DNA from 4 places in the Chryseobacterium sp. 22532 genome. Region 4 is predicted to be linked to each of the others. Evidence: riboswitches for the same ligand, from Rfam matches in the RefSeq annotation. Region 4 holds a riboswitch; each other region holds the start of a gene.
The links. Region 4 has a riboswitch for cobalamin ahead of metE (5-methyltetrahydropteroyltriglutamate--homocysteine S-methyltransferase). Riboswitches for the same ligand answer to the same signal wherever they lie in the genome.
Positions count from the first base shown of each region.

Region 1 (8,068 bases), on a different contig from region 4:
TAAAACCGACCGTGCCGTCTGGATGAAAGAAGGACAGCGTGTCCGTATTCCGGGAAGTACCAGCGTAGGAACTATTGAGAAAATTTCCAAAAATAAAGTGATCGTCAACTACGGAACTTTCAAAACAACAATTAATGCAGATGAGCTGGAAAGAATCTGATGATTTAGGATTTATAGCTTAAAACTTATAAAAAAATAGCGCTGAAAAATCAGCGCTATTTTATCTTTATTTCCTGATAAATTTCAACCGGGCTGTATTTTCTTTACTTTTAAGCTGAATAAAGTAAATTCCTTTAGCGAGATAATGAATATCTACTGTATTCTCAAAGGTTCTGCCCTCTCCCACTTTCTGCCCTGAGACTGAGAAAATTTCATACTCAGCTTGTGAGGAAAGTCCTGAAATATATAAAACGTCTGAAGCAGGATTCGGATAGATACTTATTTCTTTGGATTTCCCAGTTTCATCTACAGCAAGATTCATGTTCACAAAAGTTACTCCATAGTCTTCCACTTCACCATACGCAAATATTTCGCATGGACCAGCAGGCTGTGTTTGGCTGATGATTACCCTCATTGCTGTTCCGCACTGGGTTATACCGGCAAAAGAAGGAACATTAAATATAAAAGCTTTAGGATTTGTAGAATCTACAATAGTAGAAACGATCATTTCCGAAGCTTCAAAAATGGCGTTCGCATTAAAATCTATCCACGCTTTTACATAAGATGTCCCCGGTACTGCTGCCCAACTGGGTGTTACCGATAAAACATTATTTACACTACCCACCCCAAGTTGTATGCGGCGGGGTAAGTCCATACGAAAATCCGTATGGTTTGACATCGATGAAGCACTTACCATTGCCGGAAGTCCCCCGGAAGGAGTTATCGTAACGTTCGATAAATACAATGCTCCCAAATTAGTAGAAGTGGATCTGCAGTAATTAAGATGGGTATAGAAGGTTAACGGAAAGGATATATCTCCGGACGCATTATCAATCACCTGAACCATATGTCCCAGACAGGGTGTGAGATTATCCAGATCAGCAGAAGTGGCCCCGGCAGGAATATTCATCGAGAGCCATACCGCAGATGTTGAGGCCCTCCATTTCACGGTATAGCCTGTAGCTCCGGGTATAGGATCCCAGGTGATATGTGCAGAAGTAAAACTAATATTGGAAGCTGCTAAATTCATCGGAACAGTAAAGGCAGATTCTGCGCACATATTGTCTATTCTACTGGCTGCCTGAAATTGTACTGCACCTGAAAAAAGCAGAAGCATAAAAAGTAGCTTTTTGATCATATTTATTTGTTTATGGATTTTCGTTTGAAAAATAGTTTAAATTATTTACATATTATTAAATTTTAATTAATAAATACTCCATCTGAAACGTTTTACACAAAAAAAATATTATTTTCTGATCAGATAATAACTTTTTTAGAACATATTGATCATTTTAATCAAATACTGTTATATTTTACTGATCAAAAAAACATTTAATTTATATATTTGAGGGATCAAAAATTTTCATCAAATGATTTCCATAAACAAAGCATTGTACCTCTCCGCTTTCAGCCTTTTTTCTTTGGCATTTGTCAAGGGACAGAATAAGGTTCCTTTTGGTGTTGTAAAAGCTGAAGAAGGCTACGCCAACGTGCGCGTCCATAAGGATGACTACAGAAAAATCGTAGACAAGATCCGGATGCGTAAAGGGGATGTATTTGTTTATGTAAAACCTGCACCCGGAGAAACGGAATGGGTATGGATTAAATATCCTGAAAAGCAGGATGAGGAAAAACCTTTTGTAAGATATGAGAATCTTGAGAAGGAAGGGATGGTAAATAAAGGGCGTATTGCCTTTATCGACCAGCTTCCTCAGTTTACACCTTCTAAATCCAAGAACGGGAAATCACTAATCTTCACAGACAACAGCAATCCAAAAATACCGACTTCACAAAGAACCAAGGTGGTTATTGACGTTTATCCGTCCAATGCCGGTTACAGAAAGCAGGAAAAAGATACGGATGGAAAGATCCTTACTATAGATAAAGTAAAGCCATGGGGAATTAAAGACGGGCTTCCGGAAGGGATGACAGAGATTAAGTCCATCAGAGTACAACAGCCGGGAAGAGGTTCTGTTTTTGTAAGGGAAGCTATTAAAAATATGTTCCAGCCTACCATGGATTTCAATAATGTCGGAGTAACGGCTCTTGACAATGATCACATTTATCTTTATATGATCAATGGCTCGGGTGAAAACAGATATGTCACACTTTGGACCATCAAGGAAGGAAAGGTAATGAGCCAGATTATTTACAATAGTCCGGAATAATTGTCGTTTTTCGCAGTAATATTCTTATTTTTGCCCTGAAAAAGTTTAACGCTAATTCATCACAGAAATTGGTTCTGCTTAACGCAGATTAAAAGGGAACCGTGTGAAAATCACGGACTGTCGCGCAACTGTAAGTAACTGAAGTCTTTATCAAGGATCCACTGTGCAGGGCACGGGAAGGAGATAAAAGATGTTACAAGTCAGGAGACCTGCCTATTTCTTTAAACAAGAAACTTTCGCGATTTGAAGTTTATTGATCTGATGGACTGCTTCAGGGATTCTCCATGATTCCTGTCACTGTTCTGTTATTTTGATATTATTTCATTTCGCATTAATTAATAATGAAATATGACTACAGAAGAAAGAATTGCAGCATCCGAGACCAGAATTTTTAAAGCGGTTTTTCCCAACACTACCAATCACTATGACACTCTTTTCGGAGGTACTGCCATGCAGCTGATGGATGAAGTAGCTTTTATCACTGCAACGCGTTTTGCAAGAAAAAGAGTGGTAACTGTAAGCAGCGATAAGATCGATTTTAAAAAGCCTATCCCTGCAGGAACCATTGTAGAGCTGATCGGAAAAGTTGACTATGTCGGAAAAACCAGCATGAAAGTGAATGTAGAAATCTATACGGAGCAAATGTACTCGTATGAAAGAGAAAGAGCCATCGTGGGTGATTTCACTTTTGTAGCGATTGATGAGTTTAAAAAACCGATAAGAATAATGTAAAGAATAAGTTTCGGGCGGCCTTTGGCCGCCCGAAACCCTTTATAAGGTACAAAAAAATTGTATTTGTAAAATTGTATTATTCTGATAAGTGAAACGCTCTTGTTTATCTTAAAAAACAGCAGTTTTAATTTTAATTTTTTTTTGCGATAAATCTACCGAACAACCTTGTCAGTATCCAAGCTTCTGATCAGTAATGTCTCAAAGGCCTCTCCCATCTCATCCGATGCCCTCCTAATAGCATTTTCCAGCATATTTCTGATCTGCTTTTCAGTCACACCGGCTTCCGTCCAGCTTCTTCCTGAAGTGTGTGAATTTAAGATAAACGGCATAATACGGTCAATGGCGCAGGCAAAAATAGCGTCCGGTGTTTTTTCTTCCTCAAATTCAAGCCATAATTCAAAGAACTCGGTACGCAAAGGTTCATCAAGGATTCCAAAGATTTTCTGCGCTGAAACCTTTTCCCTTTCGAATTTTCCTACCATCGCCTGTTCATCAAAAAGGAAAGTATCTCCTGCTTCTATTTCCACTAAATCATGAATGGAAAGCATTCTTATGACCCTTAAAAGATCAATATCTGCACGGTTTTTAGCATACGGATAAAGGATCTGCGCCAAAATAATGATCTGCCATGAGTGTTCGGCCGTATTTTCCCTTCTGGAATCATCGGCATTGTAATTTCTTCTCTGTACGTTTTTCAGGGCATCCACTGCCAGGATAAAATCGATCTCCTTTTGTATTTTCATTTCTTTTTTATTATTTGGATGATTTTCTAACGATCCATTTATTATTAATCTTTTCCCTAACAGTCACTTTCGTTTTTTCATCACTGAAATCACTGATTTTTTCGTAAACCAGATCCAATCCTTTGTTGGGAATCACCTGATATTCGTAGGTGTAATGTAGAGATGCGCCGGATCTGGCATAAGTGGTCAATCGTTTCCGTTTGGAATCTACATCAAACATTCCCTGATAGGAGCTGGCAATTTCAGTAAGTTCTTTACTCAGAACAAATTGTTTCTTTGTGGAATTAAATACATACACATCAAAAGAAGCACTGCCATAGTTTCCGCCACTGCCGTTTCTTATGGCTACATCTTCCGTCCCGTCAAAATTGAAATCTCCAAAAACCACAGGATCATCATGGACCATTCCGTGGGTTAGTGTTGTTACACTGGTGCTTGACGGTTTCGCCTCTTTTTCAAAATACATGACAAAATCTCCGGAAGCAAGAGTCTGTAGCTTCTCTCCGCTTTTACTGAACAATATGATAGCAGCGTTATTTCTACAGGCATCAGCCTGACATTCTTCAACAGTAACCTCTGCGTTATATTTCCTGGATGCATCTTCGATGGCAAAACGATATTGCCCGAAACAAAGAGGTCCAAGCAGTATCAATGCCAGCGACCTGTATAATGTGGTTGTATTGATCATGGGTGATTTTTATGCATTAGTTTTCAACAAATTCTATGCAAAAATAGGGGTTTTGGCTGAAAGCTATTTTATATAAGAGATTAGTTGTATTTTTAATGGAAATATCTGTAATATGTCTCCAGAATTCAATTATCCAACGGAAATTAAAGGAACAAGAAAGCTGTATTCTTTATTTAAAGGAATAAAAAATCCGTTAGAGGTTATTACCGGAAACCACAAAATTGCAGGAGATAACTACTATATCAAAACCAATTTCACCAATAAGAACTTTATTTTTTCTCAGGATAAAGAATTCACAGAATATATTTTAAAGCAAAATCATAAAAACTATTACAAATCTGAGATCCAATCCATTACTTTAGGAAAGTACCTGGGAAACGGTTTGCTCACGAATAACGGAAAAGACTGGCTGAAACAGAGAAGGCTGATTCAACCTGGTTTCAGCAAAACGAAAATCACCAACCTGGTTTCAATTATGGAAGAGGAAATTGATAAAGCTTTTCATTCATTCCAGCCTGGGCAGGATATAGATCTTTATGATTTCTTTCATAAGCTCGCTTTTAATATTGTCGCAAAAACTCTTTTCAGCTCTGATATTGGTGAAACCCAGGTGAAAGAACTGGGTAAAATCATTACAGAAGTTCAGGAAGTTTTCGCCAAAGAGGTTCGCCTGCCTTTTTATTCTAAAATTTTAAAAGTTTTGGGCATTATAGACAAAACTATTGAAAAAAGCGAAAGGTCAAAAGCTATTATTCAAGGAGTTTTGGATAAACGGAAAAGTTCAGGAGAAGAGAAAGATGATTTGCTGAACATGCTTATCCAAACACGATATGAAGATACGCAACTTCCGATGTCTGATGAGCAATTGGTCGATGAAATGCTTATCCTTTTCATCGCCGGTCACGAAACAACCGCTAATGCGTTAAGCTTTATCTTTTTTGAAATCAGTCAAAGTCCTGAAACTGAGGAAAAATTAAAAAAAGAGATTGCAGACGAGGGGGAAATGGTTTTTACGTCCGAAAGCTTAATGAAAAAATCTTTTACTTCAAATATCATCAAAGAAGCTATGCGGCTGCATTCTCCAGCCTGGGCTATTGATCGTCAGGCTTTGGAAAATGATCATTTTAAAGAATATTCCTGGCCGAAAGATACTTTGATCATACTATATATCACCGGTCTTCACAGAAACCCTAAATATTGGACAGACCCGAACTCTTTCATTCCGGAGCGTTTTGATGATGAAAATGCCAAAAATTTCGCTTACTACCCTTTTGGTTCCGGGCCCAGGCTTTGTATTGGTGAACACTTTGCCATTATGGAAATGGCTCTTATCATCCGTAAATTCTACAAAAAATTCAGTTTTATATCCTATCAGAAAGCATTGAAGAAAAAAGCTCTTGTTACTTTAAGACCTACCAGCTTAAAAGGAAAAATTAGTAAAAGTTGATCTGGTTTTCTTTAAAATTCTCATATCTACAAATCATCAATAAAAATAATTTATTTGATTTTCAATTAGTTACATAATTTATTTAAATTTTTTCACTACTTTGTATTGCATATTACCATTTTAATTACATATCTTTGTAATGTAAAATCGGAATAGGTTCATCTAGCTAGGAACATTATTCTGAAACTATAACTAATTAACAAAACTTATTAAAGATGAATACTGAAAATACCAAAGCGCAAATGCGCAAAGGAATTCTGGAATTCTGTATTTTAAGTCTCATCAACCATCGTGAAATGTATGTTTCCGACCTTATCGATGAACTTAAAAAAGGAAAACTGGATGTAGTGGAAGGAACCCTCTATCCTCTCCTTACAAGACTGAAAAATGGCGAGTTCCTTTCCTACAGATGGGAAGAATCTACAGGAGGACCACCAAGAAAATACTACCAGATTACAGAAAAAGGCAAGCTTTTCTTGGACGAACTTCAAAATACCTGGGCAGAGCTGACAACATCAGTAAACCAAATTACTCAAAAAATTTAAAAAACAAAGCTATGAACAAGACACTCTCAATAGGACTCGCAGGTTTTTCTTTCACTATAGAAGAACACGCATATATAAAGCTCAGCGATTACCTGAATGCACTGAGAAGCTCACTGGATGCTTCAGAAGAGGAGGAGGTAATGCATGATATAGAAATAAGAATGGTAGAAATCTTCAGAGATTCTTTAGGAAAACGTGAAGTTGTAAATGATTCTGATGTAGAAAAAGTAATTGCTCAGATCGGAACTCCGGAAAAAATTGAAGAGCAGGAAGAGGCTTATTTTTCTGAGAAAAATACTAAAAAAACAACTCAGTCAGGAACGGAATATACAGACAAAAAACAGTTGTTCCGTGATCCTGAAAGACAAAAGATCGCTGGGGTATGTGCTGGACTTGCTCACTATGTAGGAATGGACATTACAGCAATGAGAGCCATCTGGCTTGGAATCTTTGTACTGGGGATCTTCACGGCAGCTATCTCTTCTTCACTGATTGGTCTTCTTTATGTAATTCTCTGGATCGTACTTCCAAAAGCAGAAACAGCAGCAGATTTCCTGAAAATGAAGGGAAAGCCTATGAACTTCGACAATCTTAAGAATGAGTCTAATAAATTGGTTCAGTTTGCCAATGAATCTACTCAGAGAGTCGGGGAAATGTACAACGAATCCAAGCCTTATATTGACAATGCAGGCAGCGGTATCTGGAATATTCTGAAATACTTTGTAGGAGCAATCTTTGTATTGATGGCTATTGGAAGCATCATCGGTATATTTGTAATCTTTGGATTATTTGGTATGGATGCAGATTTCCCAGGGGCTAATGAGATGAGATTCTATATGGATGACAACGGTCTGGATAAAGTATTGGTCGCTATCATGATCATCGGATGTTTAATTCCTACTATCCTTTTCAGTTTGTTAAGCATCAAGATATTCTCACCGAAGACTAAACTTAGAAATATCGGATGGGTAATCGGAGGACTGTTTCTTTTACTGATAGGTCTTGGAACTTATTTCGGAGTAAGCATGGCTAAGAAAAACCTGATCTATAAAGGAAGTAAGGAAGATACCGAGAATATTGCCATCAATACTACATCGGATACGCTTTATGTAGATTTGAAACAGGTGAATATTCCTCAGAACTTCACAGCCTATGACGATGATATTTATTCTGATAAAAAAACAGTTTACAAAGAAGATTATGTATATGTAGAAGTAACAAGAAAGCCTGAGGTAAAAACACCTTACCTGATCATCAAAAAAGAAGGAAATGGCTATAATGTTCCGGTTCAGATTAATGTTCCTGTAGAAATAGTGGGTAACAAGGTAATGCTTCCTAACTACATCAAATATCCGTATGAGCACAGATTCAGACATTACAGAGTAGATTATGAGCTGGTAGTTCCTCAAAATGCAGTAGTAATTCCATTGAAAAAAGATAAAATGGATTTTGACGGAGATCTGAACGGAGACGGCATCAATGATGACGACCAGGATCAGGACGAAAACGGTAATATCAGAATTGAAAAGAATAAGATTTCTGTAAATGGTTCTACCATAGAATATAACTCTAATGATAAAGACAGC
Region 1 is NZ_JBQENJ010000006.1:359,950-368,017, reverse strand. It holds gene ACTJIV_RS17955 (endonuclease MutS2) at 1-160, shown strand, start outside; gene ACTJIV_RS17950 (GEVED domain-containing protein) at 227-1,297, opposite strand; gene ACTJIV_RS17945 (hypothetical protein) at 1,530-2,327, shown strand; cobalamin riboswitch at 2,380-2,558, shown strand; gene ACTJIV_RS17940 (acyl-CoA thioesterase) at 2,676-3,059, shown strand; gene ACTJIV_RS17935 (HD domain-containing protein) at 3,212-3,802, opposite strand; gene ACTJIV_RS17930 (XAC2610-related protein) at 3,813-4,490, opposite strand; gene ACTJIV_RS17925 (cytochrome P450) at 4,603-5,937, shown strand; gene ACTJIV_RS17920 (PadR family transcriptional regulator) at 6,153-6,482, shown strand; gene ACTJIV_RS17915 (PspC domain-containing protein) at 6,494-8,068, shown strand, end outside.
Region 1: it holds a riboswitch for cobalamin, as region 4 does, so the genes downstream of both, ACTJIV_RS17940 (acyl-CoA thioesterase) here and metE (5-methyltetrahydropteroyltriglutamate--homocysteine S-methyltransferase) in region 4, are expected to answer to the same signal.

Region 2 (8,068 bases), on a different contig from region 4:
GATTATCTTACTGCCATCTGGAATGTGCTGAACTGGAAAGAGGTAAGCAGAAGATATGATGAAGCCGTAAGCAAGAAATAACAGATGAATTTAATTTGCAGCATATTCCTCACTCTTTATATGGCGTTCAGACCTCTGATCCCATTGGTGGAATATGCTGTAAATTATGATTATATTTCCACTGTTCTCTGTATCAATAAAAGCAAGCCGGAGCTTCACTGTAACGGTAAATGCTACCTGAGCAAAGAACTCGCAAAAACGAATAATTCAGATTCTTCACCTTTAAACAAAACCAAAAATTCAGGACAGAAAATTCTTGATATCTGTACGCTTCCTGAAATTACAGGAATAAAAAAAGCAGAAAGTTTTCTTTCTCTGAACTTCAATTTTCTCTACGAAACAGCCTATTCTTTTCTGTTTCTCAAACACATATTCAAACCACCGGTTTTTTAAGTTCAATTTTAATCTTTACTGACCACAAAAAACATAAAGACTGCTGTCTATGCAGTTTTCAATACACTTTAAATAATTAAGGTGTCAAAAAATTTTTGTGCCTTTTGTGGTTAAAAAAATGAATGTTCACCCATTCAAAAGCATTTCTATTTCAAAAAATTCAACTTAAAAAATCAAAATGAAAACCTATAAACTTTTATCATTATTCTTTATTGCCTTTAGTCTATTCACTTTATCCTCATGCCAAAGCAGTGATGATGACGATTCACAGGATACTTCAACCGGAAACCTTCAGATCAAATTTGAAAACGGATTCAATAATCTTGGCGATATTGTATTAAACCAAACGGTGCAGACTTCAGCAGCAGGGCAGAAGCATAACTTTTCAGCCCTGAAATATGTCATCAGCAATATCACACTGATTGACGAAGGCGGAAATGAATTCAAATACAATGAAAACAATCCCGACAAAGGCGCTTTCATCATAGATCAGGCAGATGCCGTTGCAGGAGTTGTCTATCTCGATCTGAACGGAATTCCGAAAAACAATTACAAGAAAGTAAGATTCGGACTTGGGATCAGTCAGAAGGCTTATCTGTTGGGACAGGACGGTCAGGCAGAGTTCTGGACGAAAGCCAAGCAGAAAGGAATGTCCTGGTCATGGGCGGCCGGCTATGTCTTTGTAAAACTGGAAGGTAAATATGGAACCGCTTCCCCAGATACAGAATTCATGAATCACACCGGAAACATGGGAAATGTAATGGCTAATAGTACGCCGGATCTTTATCGGGAAATTACGTTGAATCTTCCGACAACCGCTAGAGTAACTTCTCAGATAAAACCTTCTATCCACATCCTTGCAGATTTGAATCAGTTTCTGAGCGGGAGCAAAACACTTTCCCTAAATACAGAAAATAATATGATGATGGGTTCAAGCCAGCATTTGGTGGATGTTACCAATAACCTTACCTCGATGTTTAAAGTAGATCATGTTCATAATGATTAGGATTTTATTAAAAACAATGCTGCTGGTCATTACTTTTCTGAGCTGTTGGTCCTGTTCAGATGAGGTAATGCAGCCACTGGAAAAAGATGAGGCCTATTCATTGCAGTTTCCGTCGTACTTTCCGGAAATGACGTTCGATGCATCCGGTAATCCGGTGACAAAAAACGGAGTAGAGCTGGGCAGAAATTTATTTTATGAGGGCAGGCTTTCCAGAAATAATACCATATCATGTGGTTTCTGTCATATTCAGGAAAATGCTTTCACACACCATGGTCATACTGTGAGCCATGGAGTAGACGACAGAATTGGAATCCGTAATGCACCACCCATTCAAAACATGGCATTCCTGAAAAGATACATGTGGGACGGCGTAATCCATAATCTGAACGAACAGCCGATCATTCCGATCACGGATGCCAATGAAATGGACAGCTCCATGCCTGAGGTGATTTCTAAATTAAAGGATGATCAGAAATATAAAAAACTCTTCATGGCAGCTTATGGTGACGAAAATATAACCGGTGAAAGAGTCTTGAAAGCTCTGTCGCAGTTTATGGTCAGCATGATTTCCGCAGATTCAAAATATGACAGGGTTAAACAGGGAAAAGAAAATTTCACCTCTGAAGAATCTCAGGGATTGGCTCTATTCAGTCAGAAGTGTGCTTCCTGCCACAGCGGAGAACTATTTACCGACGAAAGTTTCAGGAATACGGGAATGCATTACAATGCCCAGTTCAAAGATGCGGGCCGCCATCGTGTAACCCTTGATCAGAATGACTGGATGAAATTCCGTGTACCGAGTCTTAGAAATGTAGAATATACCGCACCTTATATGCATGACGGAAGGTTTTACACGCTGGCCGCAGTTCTTAATTTCTATTCAGATAATGTGGAAGACAATCCCAATCTGGATCCGCAGCTGAAACAGAACGGACATGTCGGAATTGCTATGAATGCGCAGGAAAAGCAGTTGATCATCGCCTTTTTAAAAACCTTATCTGATCAAAACTTTATTTCTAATCCAAAATTTGCAGAATGAGCATCATGAACATGAGAAAAATAATTTTTATACTGAGCCTGACACTATCATGGGGCTGTCAGGCTAAAACCATCAACGACAGTCTGTATATCGCAGATCCTATAAACAGGATTGTATTTGATGACTGTGATGCTTGTGGCTGTGCGGCAGGAAACGGTTCTTCCGGTTTTGAGTCTTTACTGAATCCTCAGTTTATCGGGATCAAATATTTTGCCCAGCATTATAAAGCCAAAGAAAACCTTTTTGTAAAAGATCTTACACAGGATCAGTATTTCAATACCCTGCAGGTTTGGGGAAAAATTCCATTGACAGAAAAGCTGAGTGTATACGCTAGCCTGCCATTTCATTTTCATGAGAAGAGAACAATTCAGGGCGATATCAACATTAATGGAATCGGAGATCTGAACCTGATGGGAATTTACCGGATCCTCAGTTCCAAAGATCATTTCCATCAGCTCAACGGTGGTTTGGGGGTGAAAATTCCTTTGGGAAAATTTGATGAAAAAGGAGCTTCAGGAGTCAATCCAAGTTTTCAACTGGGAACGGGAAGCTGGGACTACCAGGCTGCTTTGAACTATAAGTTTCAAAAGAATAAGCTGGCTGTGCTGATCAACACAGATTACACCGTAAAAACAGAAAACAAAAAGAATTACCGTTTCGGAAACCAGTGGAATTATGCCGCAACAGCTTTTTATCAGCTTGCAGGAAATGAAAAAGCTATTTTCTCTGCCAAAGCCGGACTTCAGGGCGAAGTCTATGATAAAAACAAACAGTTTGATGAGGTATTGCCTAATACAGCAGGAAGCGCTTTATATGGAAAGCTTGGTTTTGAGGCTTCGTATAAAAAGTTCAGCCTGGGTGGAGAAGTCATGCTGCCTGCTTATTCCAATCTGGCAAGCGGGGACATTGAAGCAAAATCCAGGTTCAGTGTTTTTATCAATTTTGGAATTTAATATAATGGCCAAAGCCACCAGGTACAGATTGTTCAATCTTTAGTCTCGTAAAAATTTCAAACTTTAATCTAAAAAACAGGTGGCTGAGATTCCCGAGCCACCTGTTTTTAATACATCTTCTTAATATTTTCTGTTTTTCATAGTGTTGAGAATTAATTTATTATGCCGTTATTGCATATATTAAGTTATTTTCTATCTTTGCCGCAATCTGGTGCGCTGTAAAAAGCACTTAAAAGGGAACCTGGTGAAAATCCGGGACAGACCCGCTGCTGTAAGCTCCACATCAAAGTTTTTGAAGAGTATATCCACTGTTTTTTTTATGGGAAGGATTTCAAAAACGGAGTAAGTCAGAAGACCTGCCAGAAGATAAACGTTTGATGCTTTCGTGGAATAAAGCTTAGGACAACAATGATTCTGTGCAGTAACAGCTGCGCTTTATCTTTGCTATCTTATATCCATTAGCGTCAGCATTATTCTCAATGAGCTAATGGTCAGAAAATGTACTGCTTCACAGTTTAAAAAAGGAGTTATCACATTATTTGTGATGGCATCTCAACTTATATTCTCTCAATCCGGAGACACCATCCGGGAAAAAACCATCCTCCCGATTCAGCTTTACAAAAAAGATTTTAAAGAAATCCTTCCTGCCCAGATCCTGTCCGGCGAACAGCTGGAAAGACTGAACAGTCAGTCGGTGGCCGATGCCTTACGGTATTTTTCGGGAGTTCAGATCAAAGACTATGGCGGAATGGGCGGCCTGAAAACTGTCAATATCCGTAGTATGGGAAGCCAGCATGTGGGTGTTTTCTATGACGGTATCCAGCTGGGAAATGTTCAGAACGGAATCGTGGATCTTGGAAAGTTTTCACTGGATGATCTTGAAGCCATTTCTTTATACAACGGCCAAAAAAGTGAAATTTTTCAGCCGGCAAAGGATTTCGGATCTTCCGGATCGATTTATCTTCAGCCTAAAATACCAGTTTTTAAAGGGAATCAGAAGACCAACTTAACGGTGAAGCTGAAATTAGGCTCCATCAGTTTATTTAATCCTTCCTTCCGTGTGGAACAGAAGCTTTCAGAGAGAATTTCGGCAAGTTTCAGCTCGGAATTTGTACAAAGCGATGGATTGTATAAGTATAAATACGAAAAGAAAAATTCTGACGGATCTGTTGCCAATGATACCATTGCAAGAAGATATGATTCCTACATCCGGGCGAAACGTTTTGAAGGTGCCTTAAACGGGACCATTAATGATGGAAGTTGGAGCGTACGCGGCTACGGCTATATTTCCGATCGTGGAGTTCCCACAGCCATTGTTAATAATAATTTCACACCTAAAGGTCAGCAAATGCTGGATGAGAGCTATTTTGTCCAGGCCAGTTTCCGTAAAAAGCTGTTCCCAAAATTTGAAACTCAGTTCAAAGCAAAATTTGCGTATGATTACACCCGGTTTTTAGATACGGTGAATGTAGCAACAACGGTTCTTCCGATAGATAATTCGTATGTTCAGAGAGAGCTTTATTTTTCCAATTCCAATCTCTATTCTATTAATCAAAACTGGGATGTAAGTGCGAGTTTTGACTTTCAGTATAATAATCTGAATGCCAGTCTGAGAGATTTTTCATATCCTACACGATATACTTCGCTCGTTTCTTTTGCCACGACCTATCAATGGAACCGTTTTAAGTTTTTGGGAAGTATTCTTGGAACTTTTGTTCATGAAAACGTAAAAATGAATGCGAAGTCTCCTGATAAAACCGAATGGACCCCTTCCGCTTTCCTGAGCTATCAGCCTTTTGAATCCAAAGATCTTACCGTAAGGGCTTTCTACAAAAGAGTATTCAGAATGCCTACTTTCAATGATCTGTATTACACCATGATCGGGAATGTCATGCTGAAACCTGAATACACGAATCAGTACGATGCAGGTTTTACCTACGAGAAGCTCTTTGACCATCAATTTTTTAAAGGAATCTATGTGAAAGTGGATGGCTATTATAATGAAGTTGAGAACAAGATTATCGCTGTTCCTACCACCAATCTTTTCAGATGGATGATGGTGAATTTAGGTGAAGTGAAAATCATCGGGGCAGACGTGAATGTGCAGGCTGAATTTGACATTAATAAATTGAAACTGAAACCTTTGGTAAGCTATACCTATCAGCGTGCCGGGGACTATACTGATAAAAGTGACGATTATTACGGTGACCAGATCTCCTATGTGCCGTGGCATGCATTGACCTTTACCCTAATGGCAGACTATAAAGACTGGAGTTTCAATTACAGTTTTATGTACACCGGAGAACGCTATGATGCCCAGCTGAATAATATCAAAGCCAATTATCTCCAGCCATGGTACACGCATGATTTATCCGTTCAGAAAAAATTCAACTGGCATTCTCACCAGATTAAAGCCGGTTTTGAGGTCAACAATGTCCTTAATCAATACTATGACGTGGTCAGGAATTATCCGATGCCCGGAAGAAATTTTAAACTTATTGTAAGCTTTACATTATGAAAAAACTAAACTTTTGCCTGCTGGCTTTTACTCTTTTCTTTCTGTTCTCATGTAGGACGGATGACAATATAGTTCCTTCGGAAACGAAAGAGGTAAGCAACGGGGAGGATACCCCTATTAAAGGGTTTTATCTTCTGAACGAGGGAAATATGGGAAGCAACAAATGTACGCTCGATTATTTCGATTATGTGACAGGAACGTACCGTAAGAATATTTATGGAGAAACCAATCCTTCCGTGGTAAAAGAATTGGGTGATGTGGGAAATCATATTATGATCTACGGAAGTAAAATGTATGTGGTGGTAAATGTTTCCAATAAAATTGAAGTGCTGGAAGCAAAAACGGCCAAACGAATCAAAACCATACAGCTGCAGAACTGCCGTTATCTGGCTTTTAAAGGCAATAAAGTTTATGCCAGCAGCTATGCCGGCCCTGTAGAACTGAATCCTAACTCTCCTCCGGGAAAAGTAGTGGAAATTGATACGACATCCCTGAATATTGAAAGGCAGGTAGTAGTCGGGTATCAGCCTGAAGAGATAGAAGTAATGGGAGATCAGCTTTTTGTAGCCAATTCCGGAGGGTACAGATTTCCGAATTATGATAAAACCGTTTCTGTCATCAACCTCAATACATTCACGGAAACAAAAAAAATTGATGTAGCCATTAATCTTCACCGTATTAAAAAGGACAACTACGGAGATCTGTACGTGAGTTCCAGAGGCGATTATTACAATATTCCATCCAGTCTTTTCCTTGTGGATGCCGCTACAGGAACCGTGAAAAAAGATTTTCATGTTGCTGTCAGCGGAATGACGATCGTGAATGACAAGCTGTATTATTATGGGAATGAATTTAATTACAATACCCATACATACGTCAAAACCTTTGGAATCATCGATGTCAAGACAGAGCAGGTGATTTCCAACAAAATTATTGACCAGCAATATGTGGACGAGATCAAAGCACCTTACGGAATTGCTGTAAATCCCTATACAGAAGATATTTATCTAACGGATGCGAAAAACTACGTGACCACCGGCTATGTATACTGTTTTGATAAGACCGGAAAATTCAAGTGGAAAACAGAAGGCGGGAATATCCCTGCTCACTTTGCTTTTTTATATAAATAATCAGATCAGAAAAAATGGAAAGAAAAACAAAACATATTTTAAAAACGATACTGCTCTCTTCAGTCCTGCTGGGAGCTGCAGCCTGTAAAAGCGACAGCGAAGAAGTGGTAGAAGAAGTAACTTTTCCTGCTGAAGTACTTAAAGAATCCTATACGATCGACAGGCTTAAACTTTTGAGTATAGACCCTAAAATTGAAGGGAAACTAACCTGGAGCATTAACGATTCTGTGATTTCCGATCATCTGCAACTGGATTTTGTCAGTTCCACTGTACAAAATTATCCTTTGACCCTGAAAGTAGAGGTAAAAGGAGCAGCGAAGATCTATAAGTCCACGATCATTGTGAATAAAGAGCTGACCCCTTACAGTAAATATATATCAAATGTTTTTGATTTCCGTCCGGCCACGGGCCAGTTCATCAATGAGATCCCTGAATATGTAAACGGAAACACAGAGGCTGATATGATCAAAAGGGCCAAAGAATCCTTAGTAGGCGAAAATGCTACCATGATTACGCTGGGAGGTTTCGGCGGCTATGTTGCTTTTGGCTTCGATCATACCATTCCTAATCTTGAAGGAAGAGATTTTAAGATTCTGGGAAATGCTTTTTGGGGAAACAGTGCCAATGCTACCCGGTCAGGATCATGTGAGCCCGGAATTATCATGGTGGGCTACGACAAGAATAAAAACGGCAAACCGGATGAAGATGAATGGTATGAAATTGCGGGCAGCGAATATTTTAAAAATTCAACGACAAAAAACTATACTATAACTTACTTCAAGCCCAATGAGAACAAGCCCCCCGTTCCCGGAAGTGAGTTTTGGCAGACTGATGTGGAGTACATCAAATGGCAGGATAATTTTGGGAATTCAGGATTTAAAACTAAAAATACCTTCCATGCACAAAGCTATTATCCTTTGTGGCTTTCCGGTGCTTCTTACAGCCTTACGGGAACCAGATTGAAGGATA
Region 2 is NZ_JBQENJ010000001.1:641,747-649,814, forward strand. It holds gene ACTJIV_RS03000 (superoxide dismutase) at 1-81, shown strand, start outside; gene ACTJIV_RS03005 (hypothetical protein) at 85-453, shown strand; gene ACTJIV_RS03010 (MbnP family protein) at 632-1,459, shown strand; gene ACTJIV_RS03015 (cytochrome-c peroxidase) at 1,452-2,498, shown strand; gene ACTJIV_RS03020 (transporter) at 2,495-3,451, shown strand; cobalamin riboswitch at 3,644-3,829, shown strand; gene ACTJIV_RS03025 (TonB-dependent receptor plug domain-containing protein) at 3,996-5,969, shown strand; gene ACTJIV_RS03030 (YncE family protein) at 5,966-7,099, shown strand; gene ACTJIV_RS03035 (cell surface protein) at 7,114-8,068, shown strand, end outside.
Region 2: it holds a riboswitch for cobalamin, as region 4 does, so the genes downstream of both, ACTJIV_RS03025 (TonB-dependent receptor plug domain-containing protein) here and metE (5-methyltetrahydropteroyltriglutamate--homocysteine S-methyltransferase) in region 4, are expected to answer to the same signal.

Region 3 (8,068 bases), on a different contig from region 4:
GGCTTTAGCCTGTTTTTTTGGATAATCAGTCAAATATGGCTTTAGCCAAAATATAGATTAAAAAATATTATTTTTGGTTAAAACAACACAAATGTCATTTATTAAAATTTATATTCATCTTGTTTTTTCCACAAAAAACAGAGTTCCACATCTGGATACATTTGATTTGAGGGTTAAAGTCTGGAAACATATCAAGGAAAATGCTTCTCAAAAAGGAATTTATTTAGATATGGTTAACGGCTATTCAGATCATTGCCATTGTCTGATTTCACTGGGATCGGGTCAGAATATGGAAAAAATAGTACAATTGCTAAAGGGAGAATCTTCTTTTTGGATTAATAAAAATCAACTTACTCGGGAAAAATTTTCATGGCAGGATGAATATTTTGCCGTTTCTGTTTCGGAGTCAAAGGTTGAGGCTGTGAGAGAATATATTAAGAATCAGGAGAAACATCATCAGAGAAAAAGTTTTAGAGAAGAATATCAGGAATTTCTTGAAAGGAATAATTTCTTATAGGTTTTGGCTAAAGCCAAATGTTATAGAACCTTATTTTAAACGGGCTAAAGCCCGTTCCTATTGAATTTTTGTATACATTTTTTGTCAAAAGATTGTAAATTACTTTTAAGAGACCAATATATTCAATAGAAATGGGCTTTAGCCCATTCAACAAAAGAAGACCTATTATTCAGGCTTTAGCCCAATTTAAAACATTCATCTAAACAAAAACATTTATCCCATCTTTTTTGGCCGAACCTTCCCGTTTTTTTACCTTTATCCACGGGTTTAGTACCCTTTTAAATTATGGAAAACATTATCGAAATATTAAAATCCGGCGGAACGATTCTTTACCCTACAGATACCATTTGGGGAATAGGTTGTGACGCCACCAATATAGAAGCTGTCAATAAGATTTTTGACATCAAAAAAAGGGAGAAAAACAAATCCATGATCATTCTGGTGGAATCTGAAAAGAGACTTCAGGATCTTGTAGATGTTCCGGAAATGGCTTGGGAAATTATTGACCTAAGCGAAAAACCGGTCACCATTGTTTATGAAAATCCACGCGGGCTTCCGAAAGAACTCCTTGCTGAAGACGGAAGCATAGGAATAAGGCTGGTAAAAACTGATTTCTGTAAAAAACTGATCACCAAGCTAAACAGACCTTTGGTTTCCACTTCCGCCAATTTCAGTGGGGATAAAAGTCCTTTGAAGTTTTCCGATATTTCTCCGGAAATAATTAAGCTGGTAGATTACGCAGTAGAGGAAGACAGAGAAAAAGTTTCAAAATATTCGGGTTCTTCCGTGATAAAAATATGGAGTGATAACAGAATTAAGGTTCTTCGTGAGTAAAATTCTGCAATAATTCTTTCAATTTAAATCTTGTCAATGTATATCGGCAGGATTTCTTTTTTTTAATTTCTATCTTTGCATTCTTCAACTGATAAAAGAAGTGCCATGAACCACCAAAATTTTGCTGAAGAATGGATCCGTGCCTGGAATTCTCATGATCTTGAAAATATACTGTCTCATTATGCCGAAGATATAGAGGTGACAACACCAATGATTGCCTTGGCTACAGGAGGAAAAGAGAATACATTGAGGGGAAAAGAAGCGGTCCGTGAATACTGGAGAAAAGCACTGGACAAATTTCCCGATTTGCATTTTGAATTAATAAGATCAACAGCAGGCGTCAATTCGGTGGCATTGTTCTACAAATCTATTATGGACAAACATGCTGTGGAAGTTATGTTTTTTGACGATGGAGGAAAAATTAATAAAATGTATGCCCATTATGATTAATGGAAAAGATACATTGACAGAAAAAAGACGATCTATTTATTAACGATGAAAATTAATCTTACCCAAAATAAAAATTTAAAACTATTTAAGATCATTGCCGATGCTGCGGAAAAGAATAATCAATCCGTATACATTGTCGGTGGTTATGTCCGTGACCTCCTTATGAAGAGGACTGCATCTACAGATATAGATTTTGTGACGGAGCAAAGCGGTATTGAGCTTGCCCAGACTGTTGCGAATGATATTGATCCCAAATTAAAAGTTTCTGTCTTCAAAACGTACGGAACAGCCATGATCAAATACAAAGATCTTGAGCTTGAATTTGTTGGAGCCAGAAAAGAAAGTTATACCGAGAACAGCCGAAAACCTGAAGTAGAAGGCGGGACACTTGAAGATGATCAGAAAAGAAGAGATTTTACCATCAATGCCATGGCGATTTCTTTAAATAAAACTAATTTCGGAGAACTGATAGACCCTTTCCATGGCATTGAAGATCTGGAAAAAGGAATTTTAAGAACTCCTTTGGAACCGGCACAAACCTATTCTGATGATCCATTGAGGATGATGAGAGCCGTTCGTTTTGCTTCAACGTTAAATTTTGTCATTGAAGAAAAATCGCTGAACGCTATAAAACAGGAAGCAGAAAGAATCAAGATCGTTTCTATGGAAAGGATCATGGTTGAATTCAATAAAATTATGATGTCCAAAAAACCTTCTGTAGGATTGGGATTAATGGAAGAAACAGGCCTTTTAAAGCTGATCATTCCCGAACTGATTGAGCTGAAAGGAGTAGAAGAAGTAGAAGGGCAGACCCATAAAGACAATTTCTACCATACCTTAGAAGTGGTGGACAATATTTCTCAAAATACAGATAATCTTTGGTTACGCTGGTCCGCTTTGCTGCATGATGTAGGTAAAGCGCCAACCAAAAAATTTGTTGAAGGAACAGGATGGACTTTCCATGGTCACGAGTTTTTAGGCTCAAAAATGGTGAAGACTCTTTTCCATCGACTAAAACAGCCGTTGGGAAGCGATATGAAATATGTTCAGAAAATGGTAAAGCTTTCATCCCGCCCAATTGCCCTGATCACCGATGATGCTTCAGACTCTGCATTGAGAAGACTTTTATTTGATGCCGGCGAAGACCTGGAAGATCTGTTTACCTTGTGTAAAGCAGATATTACCACCAAAAACTCCAAAAAGCAGGACAGATTCAAGAAGAATTTTGAATATGTAGCAGTGAAGATCAAAGAAGTGGAGGAGAAAGATCAGGTGCGCAATTTCCAGCCGCCAATCACAGGAGAAGAGATCATGCAGATGTTTGATCTTAAACCCGGAAAAGAGATCGGAATCCTTAAAGAAAAAGTAAAAGAAGCCATCCTGGAAGGTGAGATTCCCAATGATAAGGAAGAAGCTGAAAAGTTTGTGATTGCAGAAGCTGAGAAGCTGGGATTGAAGTATAATTAAATTTAAATATAAAAAAGGCTTCGGCGGGACTTTGTCCCGCCGAAGCCTTTTTTATCAGTAAAAACAAAATCAGGCCGCTTCGGAGAAGCGGCCTGAAAAAAAACACAAATGATGAAAAAAAATAAAATTTATAAATAATACCGAAGTATTAATATCTTAGTTTGCATAGACTGAATTTGAGCCTATACCCGTTGTAAATGATCTGATGATAGCTCCTGAGGTATTGTAAACTACAATTTTGCTGGCCTGGGTAAATCCATTGGAATCCGAAGTGAAAATTTTGTCATTGATCACGCTGAATCCGTATAAAGCAGAATACGCATCAACACTGTTCGCTACAGTAAACAGCGGCGATGTAGGTGCTGTTGTAGCGCTCATATCCATCTTGTAAACGTTTTTCCCTGAAGTGAAATAAAACTTACCATTGGCAATTTCAAGATTCGTAGCATTGGCAATACCTGTTAAAGTAGTTGTTTTTGTAATGCTTCCTGTGCTTGAGATCTCGTAGATATAAGAATCTGCTGTTCCCGCAGCAATAGCATATACATTCTGATTACTTGAAATGATCTTGTTGATATTTCCTGCCGGTAACGTAATCGTAGACTGAACATTGTTGGTAGAAGTATTGATGTAAGAGATCTTATTTCCAAAGCCAAATGAAGCATTCTGTACAAAGATATTGTTTCCGGCTTCTACAATTCTTTCAGCAGCATCTGTGAAAGTGATTTTTTTGATGAAAGAACGGTCTGAAGCTTTATAGATGCTTACATACTTGGCACCTAAATATTTATCGTTTGTTACATAAATATTGTTGTTGGCAAAAGCCATGTATCGCGGAGAATTAAGTTCAGCGGTAATCTCGCCATTCGCCTTAAAATTGTAACGGTTTGCGATTTGGATCTTATTAGAATTATTCAATAACAGATAAGCATTTTCACCATTGAAAGCAACCATTTGTAAAACATCACCTAGTTTTGCTCCTCCGTTATTAAGGGCAAAAACATTATCCTGTTTAAGGTTTAGGTCTGCACTTACAAACGTTACGTCACCTTCAGGTTTTCCGAAAGTACCTTCATTAGCAATTAAAAAGCCATTGCCATAGAATATTTCCTGCTCATCATTATTATCACTACTACAAGACACGATGCCTAAAAGGAGTGTAAAAGCAAAAAGAAGAGGTAGAAGTTTGTTCAGTTTCATAATATTTTTAAGTTTAAAAATTAATAGTTGCATATATACTGTAATTCCTTTTCGGCATCGGATACAAAGATACCGTCTGATAAACCGTATTGGTAACATTGTTCACTTTAAATCCCAAAGTGTATTTCTTGAAAAGTGAGGCCGAAATTCCTGTATTTAAGATAAAATAAGGATCAATAGCTGTAGACCTTTGCTCATCCGTAGTCGTATAGGTAAGACCGTTGAAAAGTCCCTGTGCGTATAGCTTAAGGAATGAATAGCCATACTCGATATTTCCGACAGCTTTATGGATCGGAACATACATCATCTGCATTTCAGTATTCTTGTTGACCGATTTCGAATATGTGTACCCTGCATCCAGCTTTAAAGCATGTTTCCCGAATTTTTTGTTCCACTTAACCTGTGATTCCAATCCGTAAGATTCAACTTTATACGTATTCACAGGTGCCCAGTATCCATAGGGAGTAGGTAACCAGTTGATGAGATTTTTGATGTCCATATAATAAGGACTCAATGTAATTTTAAAATCTCCTAAGCTGAACTCATGGCTCATGTCAATATTCGTGGATGTTTCAGGAAGCAAATCCAGATTTCCTCCTGGCTGCCAGTAAAGATCATTAAAAGAAGGATATCTGAAGTTTCTTGAAAAACTGGCTCCCATACGATACCATTGTAAAGCATCCCATTTTCCCGAAAAAGAATACAGAAGCGGAGAAGAGATATCCTCCACAAAATCCTTCTTGATCCCGGCTTCAAAACGAAGCTCCTTCGTGGCAAAATACCTGATTAAGCCGGATAGGGAACCTACATTTCTGCTGATGACCCCAATTCCGGATTGATAACCTTCCCCTTTATTCACCTGAAATTCCCCGATAGCATTGATGTTGATCTTTGGAGTGATGAAATAGTTGAAATCATTTTTGAAAATATAATTTTTTCCCTCTGCACCGCTTGCTTTAGGCTGGTTAAGATCCGAAAAATACTGAAAATTATCTTCCGTATAAGCTGCTTTTAAGCTGTTTGAAAGATTACTTTTATTGATATCCCATGCGATCAGGCTTCTTAAAGTCTGCGCGTTATATTTTGTTCTGTTTCCGATTTGTTCAAAAACAGGATAATGCTGTGATGCATCGAACATCTGGTTCTGCCATGAAATAGTCTGGTGATCAGCAATTTTATAAGAAGCTCCGATGTTAACTGAAGTATTGTAATATCTGCCGTTAACATTATAAAATCCCGTACTTCCTACAACAAATTCAGGAACTTTATAATCATTCTGACTCGTTAAATAGCTCCCGGAAACTTTAACGCTTAATTTATCATTGCTGAATGAAGCTTGCAGAAAATTATTATAAGTATCAAAAGAGCCCGCCTCCGAATAAACAGAACCTTTGAAGCCCCTGTTGAAATCCAAAATATTATTTAAATGAATACTTCCTCCAATAGCTCCGCTGCCATAAACAACACTTCCGCCACCCGCTTTTATATCAATCTGATCATATCCGAAAAGTGGAATATTATTCACATCTCCCTGCCCCAAAAAGCTGGAATTTATGTTGATTCCGTTCCACACAAAAGCGGTCTGCTGAGCTGTTGTTCCCCTGAATGAAGGAGAAGAAACCGCCCCACGGCCATTTTCTTTCACATAAATAGAAGACTGAAAGCGTAAAAGTTCAGAAAGATTGGCTGAGTTTTTTTCGAGATCTTTTGGAGTGATCGTACGTACCGGATGGAAAAGCTTTACCTTGCTCATCTGGCTGTCGAAAATATAAATGGTGTCAACCGCCTTCTCCTGTCCGAAGAGAAAGCTGCCGTAAGACGAACAAAGTAGTAATAAAGACCTTTTTATATCCATACTATTTTACTTTTCCTCCGAAAGTAATACGTTTTTAGTTATAATTTTGGCAGGTCTCCTGACTTTCGCTTTCTGCACCTTCCCGTTTGAACAGTGGTTTTTTACAGAAATCTTATTGCGATTTACAGTTGCGGGGACAGTCTGGGAGTTACACCCAATTCCCTATTATTTCCAAAATGCTGGAAACCAAAATTTTTGCAAAGATAACTTTTTAAAATTATTGCGCAAAAAAGACAAAAAGTCAATTGTGAGTGGTTATTTGTGAATAGTGAATAGTGAATAGTGAATAGTGAATAGTGAATTTTGCTTCGCAGGGAAATTTTTAAAAAGTATAAATGATCATTAATGAACATGACAGTACAAAATTGAAAATAATTCTTAAATTAACAATTCATTTGTAAAATAAAATTGACCATTGACAAAAGTATGGTATTTGAAATCTTGATTCTTGGTTCTTGGTTTTTGATTCTTAAAACTTTAATTCACCATTCACTTGCGAAGCAAAATTCACTATTCACATCAACCAAAATTTCCTGTTCACAAAATTTCACCTTTACAAAAACGATGAATCAAAATAGAAAGGCAGCAAATCCTTAATAGAATGAACCTTTACCACTTCATCATTCATGCTTGAAAAATAAAGGATGATGTTTTCGTTCTGTTTCGTTTCATATTCTATCAGGCTTTGCCTGCAGGCTCCACAAGGTGGAATCGGAGGATTTTTCTCATGAAATTCCTTAGGCCCCCCAACGACAAAGATCTTTTTCACCTTGACATCCGGAAAATTGGCTGCCACCCAGAAAAGAGTCGTTCTTTCTGCACATAACCCCGATGGATAGGCTGCATTCTCCTGATTGTTGCCGGAATAAATTTCACCGTTTTCCAGTAAGACGGCACATCCTACAAGGAAATTCGAATAGGGCGCATAAGCATTTTCACGGGCTTGTATTGCTCTTTCAAATAAAGTTTTTTCTATATCGTTCAGCTCACTGCTGTTTTTAAAATGCTCGTAACTGATCTGTATGTCTTTTTTCATATATTAGTAAGACTAAAAAGGGGGCCAAATTTACTTCTTTTTCATCACTTCGACAATGTTTTTTTTATTCATCATTAAATTGAAAATCAAAAAGTAAAATGTTATACACACCAGTAAAATTTAGAAATATAGAATTGAAAAATAGATGGGTAATGTCTCCCATGTGTATGTATTCATGCGAAAATGGATTGGCTAATGATTTCCATTTTGTACACTACGGAAGCAGATCTCAGGGCGGGACCGGACTTATCATGGTTGAAGCCACCGGAGTAGAGCCTCGTGGAAGAATTACCAACCACTGTATGGGTATCTGGAATGATGAGCAGGCAGAAGAACTTAAGAAAATTGTTGATTTTGTCCATTCCCGTTCAGAAAGTAAAATAGGGATTCAGCTTGCCCACGCCGGAAGAAAAGGTTCCACATGGAATAACCTGCAGATTCCTGTTGAAGAAGGTTGGGAAACCGTTGCACCTAGTCCTATTCCTTATCATCCTACTGAAAGGATTCCGCATGTTCTGACTGCTGACGAGATTAAGGAACAGGTACAGAATTTTAAAGAAGCAGCAAAAAGAGCTGTAAAAGCCGGTTTTGATATGATAGAAATTCACAGTGCACACGGATACCTTATCCACCAGTTTTTATCACCGCTTTCCAATATCAGGACAGATGAATATGGCGGAAGCTTTGAAAACAGAATCCGTTTTCTTTT
Region 3 is NZ_JBQENJ010000006.1:257,295-265,362, forward strand. It holds gene tnpA (IS200/IS605 family transposase) at 92-517, shown strand; gene ACTJIV_RS17440 (L-threonylcarbamoyladenylate synthase) at 803-1,351, shown strand; gene ACTJIV_RS17445 (nuclear transport factor 2 family protein) at 1,457-1,801, shown strand; gene ACTJIV_RS17450 (CCA tRNA nucleotidyltransferase) at 1,847-3,268, shown strand; gene ACTJIV_RS17455 (YncE family protein) at 3,425-4,468, opposite strand; gene ACTJIV_RS17460 (TonB-dependent receptor plug domain-containing protein) at 4,482-6,323, opposite strand; cobalamin riboswitch at 6,355-6,529, opposite strand; gene ACTJIV_RS17465 (cytidine deaminase) at 6,877-7,359, opposite strand; gene namA (NADPH dehydrogenase NamA) at 7,458-8,068, shown strand, end outside.
Region 3: it holds a riboswitch for cobalamin, as region 4 does, so the genes downstream of both, ACTJIV_RS17460 (TonB-dependent receptor plug domain-containing protein) here and metE (5-methyltetrahydropteroyltriglutamate--homocysteine S-methyltransferase) in region 4, are expected to answer to the same signal.

Region 4 (8,068 bases):
CCGGATTTGAGCATGAACTCAGCCTGCTGATTAAATTAGGACTGGATTATCTGACTCTGGGGCAGCGGCTGGACAGCTTCTCCGGAGGTGAAAGACAGCGTTTAAAACTGACCAAAGAGCTGAACCGTACAGATAAGATTATTGTTTTGGATGAGCCCAGCACAGGCCTTCATCCTATTGATAATGAAAAGCTGCTTTCTTTCTTTGATGAACTGATACATAATGGGAATACCTTAATCGTTATTGAACATAACCTGGACATCATCGCTAAGGCAGACTGGATTATTGATATCGGTCCTGGAGCCGGAAAACTGGGCGGCAGTATTGTATTTGAAGGAACCGTGAAAGACCTCTTATCAGCACAGCATTCTGCAACTTCCGTATATTTAAAGAAGCACCTTCGAGGTCAATAGAAGCTGAAATGACTGCTTACTGTTTATTTTGTGATAAAGATTCTATGATTTTAAGGGAAATTTAAGGGCTTGTTGAAAAAGAAATATTAATTTAGCATTTATATATAAGGCCTATCAGACCCACATCATTAAATATAATAGAGAAGATATTCCCATGCAGAATCCTAACATTACTATTCTTAAAACAGAAATTTTATCAGACAACTGGTATACACTTAATAAAGTCACTTACAACATTACAAAAAAGGACGGAACCACAGAAACCCATAGCAGAGAAGCTTATGACAGAGGAAACGGAGCGGTTATCCTGCTTTATAATAAGATTTCAGGTACTGTGATCTTAACCAGACAGTTCAGGCTTCCTACTTTCATCAATGGGAATGCCACAGGAATGCTTATTGAAGCCTGCGCCGGCCTTTTGGACAATGATAACCCCGAAGACTGTATAAAAAGAGAAACGGAAGAGGAAACCGGTTATAAAATTTCTAAGGTGGAAAAAGTGTTCGAAGCCTATATGTCTCCTGGCTCCGTAACGGAAATCCTGTATTTCTTTATCGCTGAATATTCTTCTGAAATGAAGATCGCAAACGGTGGAGGACTCGAAGAAGAGGGAGAGCATATTGAAGTTTTAGAACTTCCTTTTAATGATGCCCTTACCATGATAGACAGCGGAGAAATCATGGATGCAAAAACCATCATGCTTCTGCAGCATTTACGCATCAAAAGTATTGTATAGAAATAACAAACGGTGTGAAACATGCTTCTAGCCGCCTATTGCTAAAACTATTTTAAAAGGATGACAATTAGGATCATCAGGATATTTGCTGCCGTAGCCATCTTTATTTTCAGTATTCTGATGCTGAAAACGATCTCCCAATATACAGGTTTTGATAAAAATGTGGGTTTTCTCATGTTTAAACAGAAAGTGGTCAGTAATCCCTATTGGATAACATTTTTTTACATTCACATTTTTTCAGTCACGCTTTGTTTATTGGCTGGACTCACTCAGTTTTCAAACCGGTTTTTAAGTGAAAACACAGCACTTCACAGATGGATAGGAAAGATTTATGTTTACAATATTCTGATCATCAATGTTCCGGCATGTTTTGTATTGGGATTATTTTCAAATGGTGGAATCATCGGGATTACAGGGTTTATGCTTCAGGATATTCTCTGGGCTTATTTTACGATTGCTGCCGTTCTCTTCATTAAAAAAGGGAATATTGCAGGGCACAAAAAATATATGATCCTAAGCTATGCAGTTACCACCACAGCTATCACTTTCAGGATTATAAAGAATCTGTTCTATCAGGAAAATCTGCATGATTATGAGCTGTTTTATGGACTGAATGTCTGGGTTTCCCTGATTCTCAATCTTGCAGCAGCTTATTTTATTATCAGAAGCCAAGCATTATCTCTCAAAACTTACGTTCATCGTCAAAATAATAAATGAGATAAACAGCAACAATGCATAGGACACAATGAAGATCAAACCATTCAAGACTATTCTGTGCTGAGATTTTGATGTCCAACGGTTAAAAAACCGCATCACCAGATAAGATAATCCAGCCAGGATCAGTAAAGTAAAAATAAAAAAAACAAAGCCCGAGTCCATAGATATTAATTTATGTCAAAACTATTATTTTAAAATTAAAAAACATAATAAAATCTCTAGATTAAACTCAGGTTCAGAATATTTCCGAATAAAGCTTATAACAAAATATATGAAAAAATTACTTTTTACACTTTCATTGGCTCTTTCTGCAGCAGTCTTCGGACAGAAAACAAGCAGTAAGAACAACAATCTGGTACTCTACCCTTACCAGACTTTCAACTGCGATAATAAAGGATATTTTGATCCTGGAAAATATAAAAAAGAGGAAATAGACGGGATTTATAAGCTCCTATATCAGTTCAACAGTGGTTTGTTCGACACTCATGCGGTCTTTAAACTTTCGGATCTTGAAGATGTCCGAAAAAATAAAAACATTTATCTGCAACAATTGGAAAAACAGTATCAGGAAAAGAAAAACCAGCTGTATAACCTTAAAGTTATTAATCTTCCCGAGTGGAAAAAGCTTCACCAGGAAACCATTCAGACTTTTGAAAATGAATATCAACTGAAAAAAGAAGAGCTTATCGCCTACTCTGATCCTGCATCACTTAAAAATAGCAAATATTACGATACCTGCAAACAATATATTGATGCTGTTTCTTCTCCGGACAAACAGAAAATGTACACCGTTTGGAAAAACTTTGTTGAAGCCAAAAGCAAGGATAATGCTGATCCACAATCTGTAATAGATAGGTTCAAGGCTCAATTCAACGATCCGAAGAAAGATGATTATGCACTGATTCAATTAATTGGTTTCGGTTTCTACAATTGTGCCAACGGCAGTTTCAGACCAGATCCTAATGATGAGGGAGCGCTTTATGAAAAGTTTGATAAGATCTTTACGAAGCTGAAACAGGACTGTGATGAGCCATAATTTTATTTAAAGATTGAAAAATTTAATGATTTAAAAATCAGTCAGCATTCGTTTTCGGGTGCTGTTTTTTGTTTCCGTAAGAAATTTCTCTTATTGAGCCTGAAAAAAATGATTCGCTTTTATTTCAGACAGCTGTACTGATGTGGAAGGAATTCCAAATTTTAACAGCCTGTCAATAATATGTTCAAGGTGGGCACTGTCTTTTAACACACATTCAGCAATGAGGCAGTATTCTCCTGTGATTCTTTTACAGCTGATGATCTCGGGGAAGTGTTTCAGGTGGTCAATAAATATTCTAAACTCATCATTTTTAAACTTCAGATGAATAATGACTCTCAGGCTATATCCGAGAAGGCCATAATCAATATCTGCTGTAAAACTTTTGATAACACCGGTATCGGTAAGGTTCTGTACTCTCTCTTTTGTAGCAGACTGAGAAAGGGAGATGTTACGCCCTATTTCAGCATAACTTAACCTGGAATTTTCAGACAGTAACCGTAAGATTTTATAATCAAAATCGTCTAAAACTATTTTCATTGTATTTTTAGATTAAATCAGTAGAAATAATCAAAATTATAAAATCTAATCATTAAATCCATTTTAAAACTACATGAATTAGACAGAAATTTGACATAAAAAAATATGACAACAATTGAATTTTCAGACAATGGAAATACACCATTTGAAAAACTTATTGGCCATAACCCTGAAATACTATACCACTGGAACAGACTTGAAGAGACTTTCTTTAAAAATATAAGTTTAGACTCTGATTTACTGGAACAGATCCGAAGAACACTTGCATTTGGCAATGGCTGTGAATACTGCATGGTAAAAGGCGGAAGACCCGATTTCAGCAAGTCAGATCTTAAAATTTCCGTAGCTGTAAGCTTCGCAGAGCTATTCTCTAAAAATCACCGTTCCATACTCAAGAGCCATTTCAGCATGTTGAGAGAATTCTTTTCCGAAAAAGAAATTTCGGAGCTCTGCACCTTTATCAGTTTCATCAGTGCTTCCCAAAAACTGGGGAAAATATTTAATCTGACTGAAGAATATCAACAAAATGCAGTAGTGAGAATGGAGCAGTTAATTTTATTTAAAGATTGAAAAAATTAATGATTTAAAAAATTATAATGGCAGTATCCTATGGGTGCTGCTTTTATTTTTAAATACTTACTCCGTGAATATTTTTAACCTCGGCCATCACAAAAGTGCTGTGTGCACTTCCTATAGAATCTAATGAACCCAGCGTATTGAACACAAAGTCCTGGTAATGTTTCATATCTCTTACCTGAACTTTCAGGAGAAAATCGAAATCTCCTGAAATATTATAGCATTCAGCAATTTCATCAATCTGTAAGATATCTTCAACAAACTGATTTCCTACAGAACGGTCATGGATTTTAAGTTTAATCTGGCAAAAAACAGTAAACCCACGGTTCAGCTTCTCTGCTTCCAGTACAGCTGCATAATGCTTGATATATCCTTCCTGCTCAAGTCTTTTCATCCGTTCGAAAACAGGTGAAGGTGAAAGATTGACTTCTTTTGCAATCTCTTTTACAGTCAATTTAGCATTCTTTTGCAGGATTCTGAGCAATTGAAGATCCCTTTCGTCAAGTCTTTCCACAGAATAATATTCTTTTTGAGGTTATGTTTTTCAAATTTACAGAATTTTTAACTTTAAAATAAGACCAAAACAAAATAATATTCCTAATTTTTACAAATTAACCAATCAATTCACTTTAATCAATACCTTTGACATAGATTTTGTTCTTTAACATACTTCATCAAACAGAAGAGGTTTTACATAACGTAGATTAATAGGGAATCGTGTGAGAATCATGAGCTGTCGCGCAACTGTAAGTAACACAACAATGGTTTTTATCCAAGTATATCCACTGCCAGAAGCGGGAAGGATGATAAAAACTGTTACAAGTCAGGAGACCTGCCTATTCTGAATTGACAATGCTTTCGCGGTCTGAAGCTTCAGCTCATATAGATGATACTTTGAACGTCCCTGCATTACCGGGAAATTACGTCCTCACTGTATCCATTTATATCCTAAAATTCTTTCCAAACAGCATTGCGGAGCATCTAAAAGAGCCTTTAAAATCCTAATTGTCTAATTTAAAGTTTAAAAACATGCAAACGCACATTCTTGGCAGCCCGCGTATTGGCCGCCACAGAGAACTCAAAAAAGCCTGCGAACAGTATTGGTCAGGCAAAACATCATTAAACGAATTACTGGAAACCGGGAAAACCATTAGCCGGCAGAACTGGAAAATGCAGCAGGAAGCAGGAATTGACCTTATTCCCTGCAATGACTTTTCTTATTATGATCAGGTTTTGGACATGACTCTAGTTGTGGGAGCAATTCCCGAACGCTATAAAGAAATTGCCTCAAGAGCATCCAATTCTGAGCTTGATCTATATTTTGGCATGGCAAGAGGCTACCAGAAAGACGGCCTTGACATTACCGCCATGGAAATGACAAAATGGTTTGATACCAATTACCATTACATCGTTCCTGAATTTCAGAAGAACCAGCAGTTCGGATTATTTTCCAAAAAGATCATCAGTGAATTCATCAGCGCAAAAGAAGCCGGAATAAATGCCAAGCCCGTGATATTAGGTCCTCTTACCTATCTTCTTCTGGGAAAAGAGAAAGAAGACGGGTTTGATAAACTGGACCTCATAGAAAATCTGCTTCCGGTATATATCGAAATTTTAAAAGAACTGGAAAACCATGGTGCCACATGGATTCAGCTTGATGAACCTTTTTTAGGTCTGGATCTTACTGAAAAAGCAAGAGAAATCTACCCATCTGTTTATGCTGAAATCAGAAAACAGTTCCCGAATCTTACATTTATTCTTGCTACTTATTTTGAAGGTTTAAAAGACAACCTTTCATTAGCAGCTTCACTTCCTGTAGATGTCCTGCATATCGATCTGGTACGATGTCCTGAACAGCTGGATGAAGTTTTACGTACCATTCCTCAAACATTGAGTCTATCCTTAGGTATTGTAGATGGGCGGAACATCTGGAAAAATAATTTTGAAAGATCTTTAGGCTTTATAGAAAAAGCGGTCAGCACCATTGGTTCAGACAGGGTTTTCATTGCCCCTTCATGTTCTCTGCTTCACTCTCCTTTTGATCTTGAACTGGAGACGAATGAAGAAACATTATCTCCTGAAATTAAGCAATGGATGGCTTTTGCCAAACAAAAAGTTGATGAAATTGTTACCTTGAAAAAGCTTGCTTCCGGAAATGCAGATTACCTGGCTCTGCAACAGTATGCCGAAAATAAAAAAGCAATTGACACCCGTAAAATCTCAGCTTTGATCCACAATCAGGAAGTAAAAGACCGTACGGATGTAACAACTGAAGATGATGCAAAGAGAAACAGTCCGTTCAGCATAAGGAAAGAAGAGCAGCAAAAAGTTTTACAGCTTCCCTTATTTCCTACGACAACGATTGGCTCTTTTCCTCAAACTAAGGAAGTAAGGACATGGAGATCAAAATTTAAAAAAGGGGAACTGACCGCTGAACAATATGATGATCTTCTTAAAAAAGAGACAGAAAGAACCATCCGCTGGCAGGAAGAGATAGGTATTGATGTGCTGGTTCACGGGGAATTTGAACGTAATGATATGGTAGAATATTTCGGGGAACAGCTTTCCGGATTTGCTTTTACTCAAAACGGATGGGTTCAGAGCTACGGCAGCCGATGCGTAAAACCTCCGGTGATTTATGGTGACGTTCACCGTCCGCATCCAATGACGGTTTACTGGTCCCAATATGCCCAATCTTTAACTCAAAAATGGGTAAAAGGAATGTTGACCGGCCCCGTAACGATTCTTCAATGGTCTTTTGTACGTGATGACCAGCCTCGTTCTCTTACCTGTAAACAGATTGCACTGGCAATCCGTGATGAGGTGAATGATCTGGAAAAAGCAGGGATCAGAATCATACAGATTGATGAACCGGCTATCAGAGAAGGGCTTCCGCTCAGGAGATCCGATTGGCAGCAATATCTTGAATGGGCTGTAGAAGCTTTCAGGATTTCATCTTCCGGTGTGGAGAATGCAACACAGATTCATACGCATATGTGCTATTCTGAATTTAATGATATCATCGAGAATATTGCCGATATGGATGCCGATGTGATTACGATAGAATGCTCCAGAAGCCAGATGGAACTGTTGAATGCTTTCGCAGATTTCAAATATCCGAATGAGATTGGTCCGGGGGTTTACGATATTCATTCACCCAGAGTTCCGTCAAAAGAAGAAATGGTTGAATTGCTGAAAAAAGCGCAAGCTGTTATTCCAGCTCAACAGCTTTGGGTAAACCCTGACTGTGGTTTGAAAACCCGCCATTGGGATGAAACAGAAAAGGCTTTGGTTGCCATGGTGGAAGCTGCAAAAGAAGCAGCAGAAACTTTTGATAAAGAAGGAAATTTAGTTAAATAATAGGATTTGTGCAGGAGTTTTTAAGCTCCTGCTTTTTTTGTTTTGGTCAAAAAAATTATAGCATCTTTATGACTACTTTTCCTTTTGCACGGCCACTTTCTACATATTTCACTGCTTCATTCGTATTTTCGAACGAAAAAACTTTGTCGATGACAGGTTTTATTTCTCCTGCTTCTATCAATTTTGTAATTTCTGCTAATTGCTTTCCATCAGCTTTCATGAAAAGAAAAGAATAATTAATATTTTGCTTATCCGCCTTTTTTCTGATTTTACGGCTCAACAATTTTGTCACCAATTTTACATACCAGGGCAGATTAAATTCATCTGCAAATGCAGGTGTTGGCGGACCGGAAATTGAAATAATTTTTCCTTTTGATTTCAGGATATTGAATGATTTTTCCAGGGTTTTGTCGTCCTGGCTGTTCAGCACTGCATCATAATCCATCAGAATATCTTCAAAATTTTGTGTTTTATAATCGATCAGTACATCTGCACCAAGGCTCTTCAAAAGTTCGAAGCTTTTTTCACTGGCAGTAGTAGCAACCGTTGCCCCTAGATATTTTGCCAGCTGTATAGCAAAAGTCCCTACACCACCGGATCCGGCCTGAATAAAAACTTTCTGACCGGCCTGAACATTAGATTTCGTAATCAAAGCCTGCCAAGCCGTTAAACCCACCAAAGGAATTGAGGCCG
Region 4 is NZ_JBQENJ010000002.1:662,325-670,392, reverse strand. It holds gene ACTJIV_RS07240 (ATP-binding cassette domain-containing protein) at 1-413, shown strand, start outside; gene nudK (GDP-mannose pyrophosphatase NudK) at 568-1,149, shown strand; gene ACTJIV_RS07230 (DUF2306 domain-containing protein) at 1,210-1,866, shown strand; gene ACTJIV_RS07225 (hypothetical protein) at 2,138-2,902, shown strand; gene ACTJIV_RS07220 (Lrp/AsnC family transcriptional regulator) at 2,993-3,439, opposite strand; gene ACTJIV_RS07215 (carboxymuconolactone decarboxylase family protein) at 3,545-4,009, shown strand; gene ACTJIV_RS07210 (Lrp/AsnC family transcriptional regulator) at 4,068-4,529, opposite strand; cobalamin riboswitch at 4,684-4,869, shown strand; gene metE (5-methyltetrahydropteroyltriglutamate--homocysteine S-methyltransferase) at 5,045-7,375, shown strand; gene ACTJIV_RS07200 (NADP-dependent oxidoreductase) at 7,431-8,068, opposite strand, start outside.